DNA from 3 places in the Bacillus sp. JZ34 genome. Region 3 is predicted to be linked to each of the others. Evidence: riboswitches for the same ligand, from Rfam matches in the RefSeq annotation. Region 3 holds a riboswitch; each other region holds the start of a gene.
What was found. A riboswitch is a leader RNA that binds a small molecule or an ion and turns the genes downstream of it on or off. The one in region 3 is predicted to bind S-adenosylmethionine.
Positions count from the first base shown of each region.

Region 1 (3,277 bases), 1.5 Mb from region 3:
CCGTCAGGAGGCATGTCTCAAATATGAGGTGTTATTTCCATACGTCTTCTGCGATCTCGACGACATGACGCAGTTTTTCCCATTGCTGCTCTTCTGTCAGGAGATTGCCTTCTTCTGTGGAGGCAAAGCCGCACTGCGGGCTTAGGCACAATTGGTTCAGGTCGACGAAGCGAGCTGCTTCGTCGATGCGCCGCTTAATATCATCCGGGTTTTCAAGCTCTCCGAATTTTGATGTGATCAGGCCGAGGACGATCTGCAAGTCTTTCCGTTTGACATAGCGAAGCGGTTCGAAGCCGCCGGAGCGCTCGTCATCAAATTCAAGGAAAAGTCCGTCTAAATTGAGTCCGTCGAAAATCGTTTCTGCAGCCGCATCGTAGCCGCCTTCCGCCACCCATGTTGACTGGAAGTTGCCGCGGCAGATGTGCATGGTGACCGTCAAATCGTCCGGGCGTCCTTCAACTGCTTCATTAATCGTGTTGGCGAAGGACTGGCGCAGTTCATCAGGCTGGCGGCCGAAGGCTTTGATCTGCTCATGTCCTTTGTCTGAGAAAAATACCGACCAGGCCGTGTCATCCAGTTGCAAATAGCGGCAGCCGGCATCGTAAAATGCGCGGATCGCTTTTTTGTAAGCCTGCGCGACATCGTGATGGAACTCATCCAGATCCTCGTACGGGCTTTCTCCAAGTTTTCCTCTGAAAAACAGCATATTCGGGCTCGGAATCGTCATTTTCGGCGTATGTGTGCCCGCAATATCATGAAGAAATTTATAATCTTCCAGCATCGGATGGTTTGTAAAATCGACTTTGCTTGTTACTTTGATTCCGCGCGGCTTCGTTTCAACATTATGAAATTGAATGCCCTTGTCCGCTGTATATCCTTCTACGCCGTCAAGCCCTTCAAGAAAATCGAAATGCCACCATGACCTGCGGAATTCCCCGTCAGTAACGGCTTTAAGGCCAATTTCTTTTTGCTTTTCGACAATGCGCTTGATCTCTTCGTTTTCGACTTCGCGCAGTTGTTCAGCGCTAATTTCACCGTTCGCTTTTTGAATACGCGCTTTTTTTACGGGCGCAGACCTTAAAAGACTCCCCACCTGATCAGCTCTGTACGGTCCGATTTTTTTCCCAGGCGTTTGCTTCAGTACATCGGTTGATTGTGTCATGCTTCATCCCTCTTTCTTTATAGACATAAAAAAGCTCTTCCCGATAAGGAAGAGCTTGATATATTCAATCTCCTCCTTATCTTCAAGAGCACGAACATGCTCTTAAGGATTTAGCACCATTCTGTCATAGACAGCGGTTGCCGGGTTTCACAGGGCCAGTCCCTCCACCACTCTTGATAAGGAAAACCTTTTTATGCAATTTTTTAATAATTTTAATATTAATACTTTTTATAAAAATGTCAATGGGTTTAAAAAAACTATTTGGTTTTTCATTTTCTTCTTCTGCGGTTAAACCGGAGGGCGTATCGAATCAGCGTAAGAATTTTTTGTCAAGACAGTCTTTCAAATGGTCAACAAGGTGCTGAACGAACAGGGTGAATTAGAATATTTTTCAATTTTTATCTCCGAAAATAGAAACTTTCTCGCGAGTTTACCGGTCTATCATGTGTACCTGATTTCAAAATGGGTATGATAAACAATGACAGATTAAGGAGGGTTCTTATGAACAAAAAAACAGTGTTTAAAGCGTTAGGTATGCTGATAACAGGGGTATTGTTTTTTGCGCTGTACGGTGCGGCCGCACTTCCTTCTGCACACGCGGCAAATGAAAAAAAGCCGACGGTCACGAGCCATACTTACAAAAACATTAAGGCTTTGAAATACCCGCAGGTTGCAAATGTAAGCAGCAAATCTCTCCAAAATAGGATCAACAAAGATTTTAAACGTTATATTGAGCAGTCCTACAAAGATTATGTAAAAAACAAGAAAGACGGCCAACAGCACGGATACCAAACAGATTATCAAACGTCCTTTGAAGTGAAATACTGGACCGGCCAAAAGCTGAGCATTCTGACAAGTAATTACGTCTACTCCGGCGGAGCGCACGGAAATACGGCAGTCCGCTCTTTCAACTATGACCTTGCCTCTAAAAAGCGGGTGTATTTATCAGATATCTTAAATACAAAATCGAAAATGGATAAGACAAAAACATACATTTACGACTATATTCAAAAACACAGCGACATTTTCTTCCCGGATGTGAAGAAGAAAGACATCGTCCTTGGTAAAAACACGGCTTTTTATTACACAAAAGACGGCATTGCGATCGTCTTCCAGCAATACGATGTCGCTCCTTATGCTGCCGGAAATCCGGTCGTTGCCGTGCCGAAAACGGTGTATCAATAAATAACAGCCCCTGTTTCGCAGGGGTTTTTGTTTTGAGGGAAGAAGGAATGGGGAGGTTATGGAAGCCTTTTCATGAAGTGGCAGCTGACGGGCATGATTCAGCCCGCAGTCCGTTCGCAGATTTTTTCTAAATCGAATAGCTCGCAGACATAGAACATGCACTGCCGGCCGCTGATAATCTGATATTTTTTAAAAGCATATGTCCGGTCTGCTGAAACAGGTACATGTTGTGTGAAATGTTTTCCCAGGCAGTCGCCCGTACTGAAAATTTCACGCCTTGACTCCAGTTCTGCAATGATTTTCCCGATGGGAAGCCTTTCTGCCTGCAAATCTTGTTTGATGGCGGGCGGCAGTAAGTTTGTTTTAACATAGACATAATTATAAGATAAATAATCATCGCCTGTTTTCAAAGAGGAAGTTCTAAACAAGATGTCATCATCGCGTTGAAACAGCCTCGCTTCTTCAGGTGACAGCTTGTCATAATCAATATTATTTTGCTGAAAAACTTCGATTTCGGCTTTGCCACCGATCAGCGTTTCAATCGCTTTGGTTGTTGAACCATCGGTTTTGGTTAACATGTCTTTTACAATAGCAACTAGAGTTTCAGGAAAAAAGTGGCTTACGCTCAATGAAAGGCACCCCCGTACCAAAATTAGAATTTTTTGAAAACTTGTCTTTAAATTTATCATGTGGAGATGCGTTTGTCTAGAAAAATAAGTTAAATTTTAGGTTAGTAATGTAAATTTTATATTTTTAACAATTGGATAGATCAGGATATGTATGGAAAAAGGAGACGTCAATGTCTCCTTTTTTTGTGCGATTCATTTAAGTCGTCTCTCCTTCTAAAAGCTGTACGGGCAAATAGGTTTCCAGCGGTAAATCATCGAATTCGCCTTCGATGGCTTTGGACAAAATCTCGATGGCCGTCTT
Region 1 is NZ_CP096403.1:194,112-197,388, forward strand. Features, by position in the region: gene M1D90_RS00915 (5-methyltetrahydropteroyltriglutamate--homocysteine S-methyltransferase) at 32-1,162, opposite strand; SAM riboswitch class I at 1,236-1,345, opposite strand; gene M1D90_RS00920 (DUF3298 and DUF4163 domain-containing protein) at 1,664-2,347, shown strand; gene M1D90_RS00925 (chorismate--pyruvate lyase family protein) at 2,446-2,976, opposite strand; gene M1D90_RS00930 (LacI family DNA-binding transcriptional regulator) at 3,173-3,277, opposite strand, start outside.
Region 1: it holds a riboswitch for S-adenosylmethionine, as region 3 does, so the genes downstream of both, M1D90_RS00915 (5-methyltetrahydropteroyltriglutamate--homocysteine S-methyltransferase) here and M1D90_RS15670 (bifunctional homocysteine S-methyltransferase/methylenetetrahydrofolate reductase) in region 3, are expected to answer to the same signal.

Region 2 (3,277 bases), 2.0 Mb from region 3:
CCCCTACAAATCCACACATAGTATTGCCTCCGATTTTTTAAATTTCGTGCAGAAATCAAAGTCTGCTTCTTGATTAGACAAGTGTTTAAAGAAAAACGTTTCACATCCGCCCGCTTTTTGCCATCGAAAAACAAAGCCGCTTATGAAAGCGGCTATGCAGTTGTTATTCTCCTAATGCATCTTTCTTCAGCTGATCTGCTTTGTCTGTGCGCTCCCAAGGCAGATCGAGGTCGAGGCGGCCGAAATGTCCGTAAGCTGCCGTTTGTTTGTAAATCGGACGGCGAAGATCGAGCATTTTAATAATGCCGGCAGGTCTTAGATCAAAGTTTTTGCGAACCACTTCGATCAATGTTTCTTCACTGGCTTTGCCTGTACCGAATGTATCGATTGAAATGGATACCGGCTGTGCGACACCGATCGCGTAGGCAAGCTGCACTTCACAGGAATCAGCAAGGCCTGCGGCGACGATATTTTTCGCTACATATCTCGCAGCATAAGCTGCAGATCTATCAACCTTTGTCGCATCCTTACCGGAAAACGCTCCGCCGCCGTGACGGGCATATCCGCCATAGGTGTCAACGATGATTTTGCGTCCTGTTAAACCGGCATCCCCCTGCGGTCCTCCGATAACAAAACGGCCCGTAGGATTAATGAAGTACTTCGTGTTTTCATCGATCAGCTCTTTTGGCACTACCGGGTTGATGACATGCTCTTTCAGATTGCGCTGAATTTGTTCAAGCGAAATCTCAGGGTGATGCTGAGTCGAAATGACAATTGTATCGATGCGAATCGGCTTGTTGTTCTCATCATACTCAACAGTTACCTGTGTCTTTCCGTCCGGACGAAGATACGGCAGAATTTCCTCTTTGCGGACTTCTGTCAAACGGCGAGACAATTTATGAGCAAGCGAAATCGGCAGAGGCATAAGTTCCTTTGTTTCGTTGCAGGCAAAACCGAACATTAAACCTTGGTCTCCGGCTCCGATCGCTTCAATTTCAGCGTCGCTCATTGCTCCTTCACGCGCTTCAAGCGCCTGGTCGACTCCCATTGCAATATCTGGCGACTGTTCATCTATAGACGTTAAGACCGCGCAAGTTTCGGCATCAAAACCGTATTTTGCACGTGTGTAGCCAATTTCTTTAATCGTTTCGCGGACTGTTTTCGGAATATCGACGTAAGTGGACGTCGTGATTTCACCGCTTACCAGCACCAATCCGGTTGTCACAGATGTTTCACAGGCAACGCGGGCATTCGGATCTTTCTTTAAAATTTCGTCTAATATACTATCCGAAATCTGGTCGCAAATTTTGTCCGGATGTCCCTCCGTAACTGACTCTGATGTAAATAACCGACGGTTTTTGCTCATTTATGTTTCCTCCTGTATATGAAGATCAGCCGTGATCTTAAGTATGATACGGATCTCGTCCCTCTTGATTATATGACGATACTCGGGCTTCATACGCTCTCGTTTTGAAACAATTTCCATATGCTATTCTTGACGAGATTCTAAGTCAAAATTCCTCTTAATAGAATTTTTCCTGACTGGCTGCCCGGCTAGACCTTTCACGTCCTGTGAAAAACGCCCAGTACCTTCCTCCTGAAGGCAGTTTTTTTAGCAATTTTTGGATCTCGATTTATGCAATAAAAAAACCTTTTCCTATTCGCTGAGGAAAGGGTCTGGTATTGCGTGCCTTTCACTCTTATCGCTCAAGGTATTGAACACCTTGCATCAGGTTAGCACCGTAGTTGTCTCAGAAACTGTTTTTTTCCATTAATAAGAGAAACCGGTTGCTGGGTTTCATTGGGCCTGTCCCTCCACCAGCTCGGGATAAGAGTATCCGCTCAATGAAATATCTTATCTTAAAATGGCTTGTTATGTCAATATCGGCCGCAATAAATTTAAACTTGTCTTTCGAGAAAAAACCCGAACGAAAAATGAAGAAACGGTATAGACTATAAGAGTAAATGTGTTATACTAATTCTACATTAATGTTATACACATTAAAAAACACGCAAAGGAAGGTTTTTTATGAATTCTGTAGATTTAACAACTGACTTACAAACGTTATTAATGGGCGAAAACGTTCAGCTGAACTTATCCGTTCCCCTTTTGGTTGAAAAAGTCCTTGAACGCAAAGAAGGAGTCTTAACATCTTCCGGAGCCGTGCGGGCTACAACCGGTACATACACCGGCCGCTCGCCAAAAGACAAATTCATTGTGGAAGAAGCGAGCACAAAGGACAAAATCGATTGGGGCGCAGTAAACCAGCCGATTTCAGAAGCCGCCTTTGACCGGCTGTACACAAAAGTGCTCAGCTATTTAAAGGAACGCGATGAATTGTATGTATTTGAAGGGTTTGCAGGAGCAGACGAAAAATACCGGCTTCCGATTACAGTTGTCAACGAGTTCGCCTGGCACAACCTGTTTGCAAGACAGTTGTTCATCAGACCTGAAGAACATGATAAAAAACCTGAAGAACAGCCGTTTACGATTCTTTCCGCTCCGCATTTCAAAGCCGATCCGCTCATTGACGGGACCAGATCTGAAACATTTATCATCGTGTCGTTTGAAAAGCGTACGATTTTAATCGGAGGCACCGAATATGCCGGCGAGATGAAAAAATCGATTTTTTCTATTATGAATTATCTTCTTCCTGAACAAAACATTTTACCGATGCACTGTTCGGCAAACATTGGCGAGGAAGGCGGAACAGCTCTCTTCTTCGGATTGTCAGGCACAGGCAAAACGACGCTTTCCGCCGATCCGAAACGGAAGCTGATCGGTGACGACGAACACGGCTGGTCCAGCACAGGCGTTTTCAACATTGAAGGAGGCTGCTACGCCAAGTGCATTAACTTAAGCAAAGAAAAAGAACCGCAGATTTACAATGCGATCCGCTTCGGTTCCGTTCTTGAAAATGTCGTGGTTGACGGCAAAACCGGGGAGCCGGACTATTCCGACGCATTCTATACGGAAAACACGAGAGCGGCTTACCCGATTGATGCGATTGACAACATCGTCAAGCCGAGCATCGCAGCACACCCGCAGACCATTGTATTTCTGACGGCAGATGCTTTCGGCGTGCTTCCTCCGATCAGCAAGTTAACGAAAGAACAAGCCATGTATCATTTCCTGAGCGGATATACAAGCAAGCTCGCCGGCACCGAACGCGGGATCACCGCTCCTGAAGCCACATTCTCGACCTGCTTCGGTTCCCCGTTCCTTCCGCTCCCTGCACATGTGTACGCTGAAATGCTCGGAAGAAAAATCGATGAA
Region 2 is NZ_CP096403.1:1,091,900-1,095,176, reverse strand. Features, by position in the region: gene asnB (asparagine synthase (glutamine-hydrolyzing)) at 1-19, opposite strand, end outside; gene metK (methionine adenosyltransferase) at 164-1,366, opposite strand; SAM riboswitch class I at 1,698-1,835, opposite strand; gene pckA (phosphoenolpyruvate carboxykinase (ATP)) at 2,030-3,277, shown strand, end outside.
Region 2: it holds a riboswitch for S-adenosylmethionine, as region 3 does, so the genes downstream of both, metK (methionine adenosyltransferase) here and M1D90_RS15670 (bifunctional homocysteine S-methyltransferase/methylenetetrahydrofolate reductase) in region 3, are expected to answer to the same signal.

Region 3 (3,277 bases):
GCTGATCTTATCCTCCGGCGCCGGTTTGGCAAACATCCTTCCGTGCCCCGTGATTTTCAGCATACAGTACAGCCTGTCCCCTTTTTGCGGCCATACTGATTCATACGGCGGGAGATGCTCTGTCGCAACGAGGGCGTCCTTCGAGAGCCCGACATCGACGAAAACCCCCATGCCGCTGACGGCATCAACGACTTCCACCCAGCCGTACTGTTCAGCGCTGATCATCGGCTTTCTCATCGTAGCCGCCAAGCGATCTTCATGATCGACATATAAAAAGACATCGACCTCTTCTCTGTCTTCAATATCCTCCGTGATCTCGCTCTGATGCAGAAGGACCGCCGTTTCGCCGTCCGTCAAAAAGTAACCGTAATCGGCTTTATGATCTATTTTCAATGTTAGCTGCTGTCCTGGTTTCATACTGTTTCTTCCTTTCTTATCCGCCTGTTTTTCTTTTTCTTATTATTCCTCCAATGTTAAAATTATTGCCGGATCGCGGCCAGGCAAACCGCTCGATATTGGAAGTTTCACCTTATTCTACTATAATTGACTCATAAGTAAAATGGATGGAGGTTTTCACATGGCGAAAGAAAGCTCATTTGATATCGTCTCAAAGGTTGAACTGCCTGAAGTTCAAAACGCAATTCAGACCGCTCTCAAGGAAATCGGCACACGCTATGATTTCAAAGGGTCAAAAAGCAGCATCACACTCGAAGGAGACGAGCTCGTTCTCGTATCGGACGACGAATTTAAAATGAACCAGCTGAAAGACGTGCTTGTCGGCAAACTGATCAAGCGGAACGTCCCGACGAAAAACATCGAATACTCAAAGCTTGAGAACGCTTCAGGCGGCACGGTCAGACAGCGCGGAAAACTAGTTCAGGGCATCGACAAAGAAAACGCGAAAAAAATCAATAACCTGATAAAAAAATCGGGTCTGAAAGTTAAATCGCAAGTGCAGGATGATCAAGTCCGCGTAACCGGAAAAAATAAAGACGACCTTCAGCAAATCATCGCGATGGTGAGGGAAGCCGACCTGCCGATTGATGTCCAATTTATAAATTTTCGATAAATTCTTAATTTACTGTTGATTATTCTCCCGATTTTCGGTAAATTGAGTAAAAGTAATCAATAGAAACTAAATAGCTGTTCTTATCAAGAGAGGCAGAGGGACTGGCCCGATGAAGCCTCAGCAACCGGTGAATGAATATTCATGACCAAGGTGCTAAATCCAGCAAGCAGTCTGCTTGGAAGATAAGAAGACGGACAATGTCGATGAAAAGTCTTCTGCTTCACAGAAGACTTTTTTGTTTATCAAAAATGCTTAAGGGGGAAAACGATGGGTTTTTTGGAGGATATAAAAAGCAAAACGTTAATCGCGGACGGCGCAATGGGCACACTTCTGTATTCCTACGGGATCGACAGGTGTTTTGAGGAACTGAACATCTCCAAGCCCGAAGAAGTGAGACGCGTCCACGAAGCATATGTACAGGCCGGCGCCGATATCATTCAAACGAACACGTACGGCGCAAACTTCATCAAGCTGTCCAGATACGGGCTCGAAGACGAAACAAAACAAATCAACGAAAAAGCGGTCCGTCTCGCCCGCTCCGCCGCCGGTTCTGCTTATGTTCTCGGTACGCTCGGCGGAATCCGGACGTTCAACAAAAACTCGTATTCTCTCGAGGACATTAAAAGAAGCTTCCGCGAACAGCTCTATCTTCTGTTAAATGAGCAGCTGGACGGACTTCTGCTCGAAACCTATTATGATTTAGAAGAAGCGCGCGAAGTTTTAAAGATTGCCAGAAAGGAAACAGAGCTGCCAATCATTTTGAATGTCTCAATGCACGAAGAGGGCGTTCTTCAGGACGGAACCCCGCTTGCGGACGGCCTGAAGCAGCTGGCATCCCTCGGCGCAGACGTCGTTGGCATCAACTGCCGCCTCGGCCCTTATCATATGATCAGAGCGCTTGAAGAAGTCCCGCTTTTAGAAGACGCCTATCTTTCCGTCTATCCGAACAGCAGCCTCCCGTCCCTTGTCGAAGGCAGGCTTGTTTATGAGACAGATGATGAATATTTCAGGGAAAGCGCGGAGGAATTCCGCAATCAAGGCGCACGGATCATCGGCGGCTGCTGCGGAACCACGCCGAACCACATCAGGGCGATGGCTGAGGCGGTCAAAGGGCTTCCTCCAGTCACCGAAAAGCACGTGAAAATCAGAAAGAAAGCGGCGCTTGCTGTTCAAAACGAAAGGACAGAGCCCGTTCTCGACGATCTGGCCAAGCAAAAACGGTCCATTATCGTCGAACTCGATCCTCCAAAACAATTAAACTTTGAGAAATTTTTGCACGCCGCTAAAGAGCTTCAATCAGCCGGAATCGATGCACTGACATTGGCGGACAACTCGCTTGCCACACCGAGGATCAGCAATGTCGCCTGCGGCGCGCTCTTAAAACAGCGCCTCGATATGAGGTCGCTGATCCATATTACATGCAGAGACCGCAACCTGATCGGCCTGCAGTCCCATCTAATGGGGCTCGATACACTGGGGCTGTCAGACGTGCTGGCGATTACCGGCGATCCGTCGAAAATCGGCGACTTTCCGGGAGCGACTTCCGTCTATGACCTGACATCGTTCGATTTGATCAGCCTGATCAAACAGTTTAACGAAGGCTTGTCATATTCAGGTAAACCGCTCGGCAAGAAAACAAATTTCTCAGTGGCGGCCGCCTTCAATCCGAATGTCAGACACATTGACAAAGCGGTGAAACGGCTTGAGAAAAAAATCGCCTGCGGCGCAGACTATTTCATTTCCCAGCCTGTCTATTCAGAGGAGCAGCTCATCAAAATCCACGAAGAAACAAAGCATCTTGAAACACCGATCTATATCGGCGTCATGCCGCTGACCAGCAGCCGCAACGCGGAATTCATCCACAACGAAATCCCCGGCATCAAACTGTCCGATTCAATCCGCGAAAAGATGGCGCTGGCGGGAAATGACAAACAAAAACAGGCCGAGGAAGGGCTCGCGATCGCCCGCTCCCTGCTTGATGCGGCGTGCGACCTGTTCAACGGCATTTATCTGATCACACCGTTTTTGCGGTCTGATTTAACCGCCGAACTGACGGCATATATCCACCAGAAAGAAAAGGAGAAAACAAATGTCTAACATCAATGACCAGCTGAAGAAAAAAATCCTCGTCCTTGACGGTGCGATGGGAACGATGATCCAGAATGCCGGTTTGTCCGCCGCTGACTTCGGCGGCGAGACCTATGAAGG
Region 3 is NZ_CP096403.1:3,078,939-3,082,215, forward strand. Features, by position in the region: partial or broken gene M1D90_RS15660 (CvfB family protein) at 1-437, opposite strand, end outside; gene M1D90_RS15665 (YajQ family cyclic di-GMP-binding protein) at 578-1,069, shown strand; SAM riboswitch class I at 1,147-1,258, shown strand; gene M1D90_RS15670 (bifunctional homocysteine S-methyltransferase/methylenetetrahydrofolate reductase) at 1,337-3,166, shown strand; gene metH (methionine synthase) at 3,159-3,277, shown strand, end outside.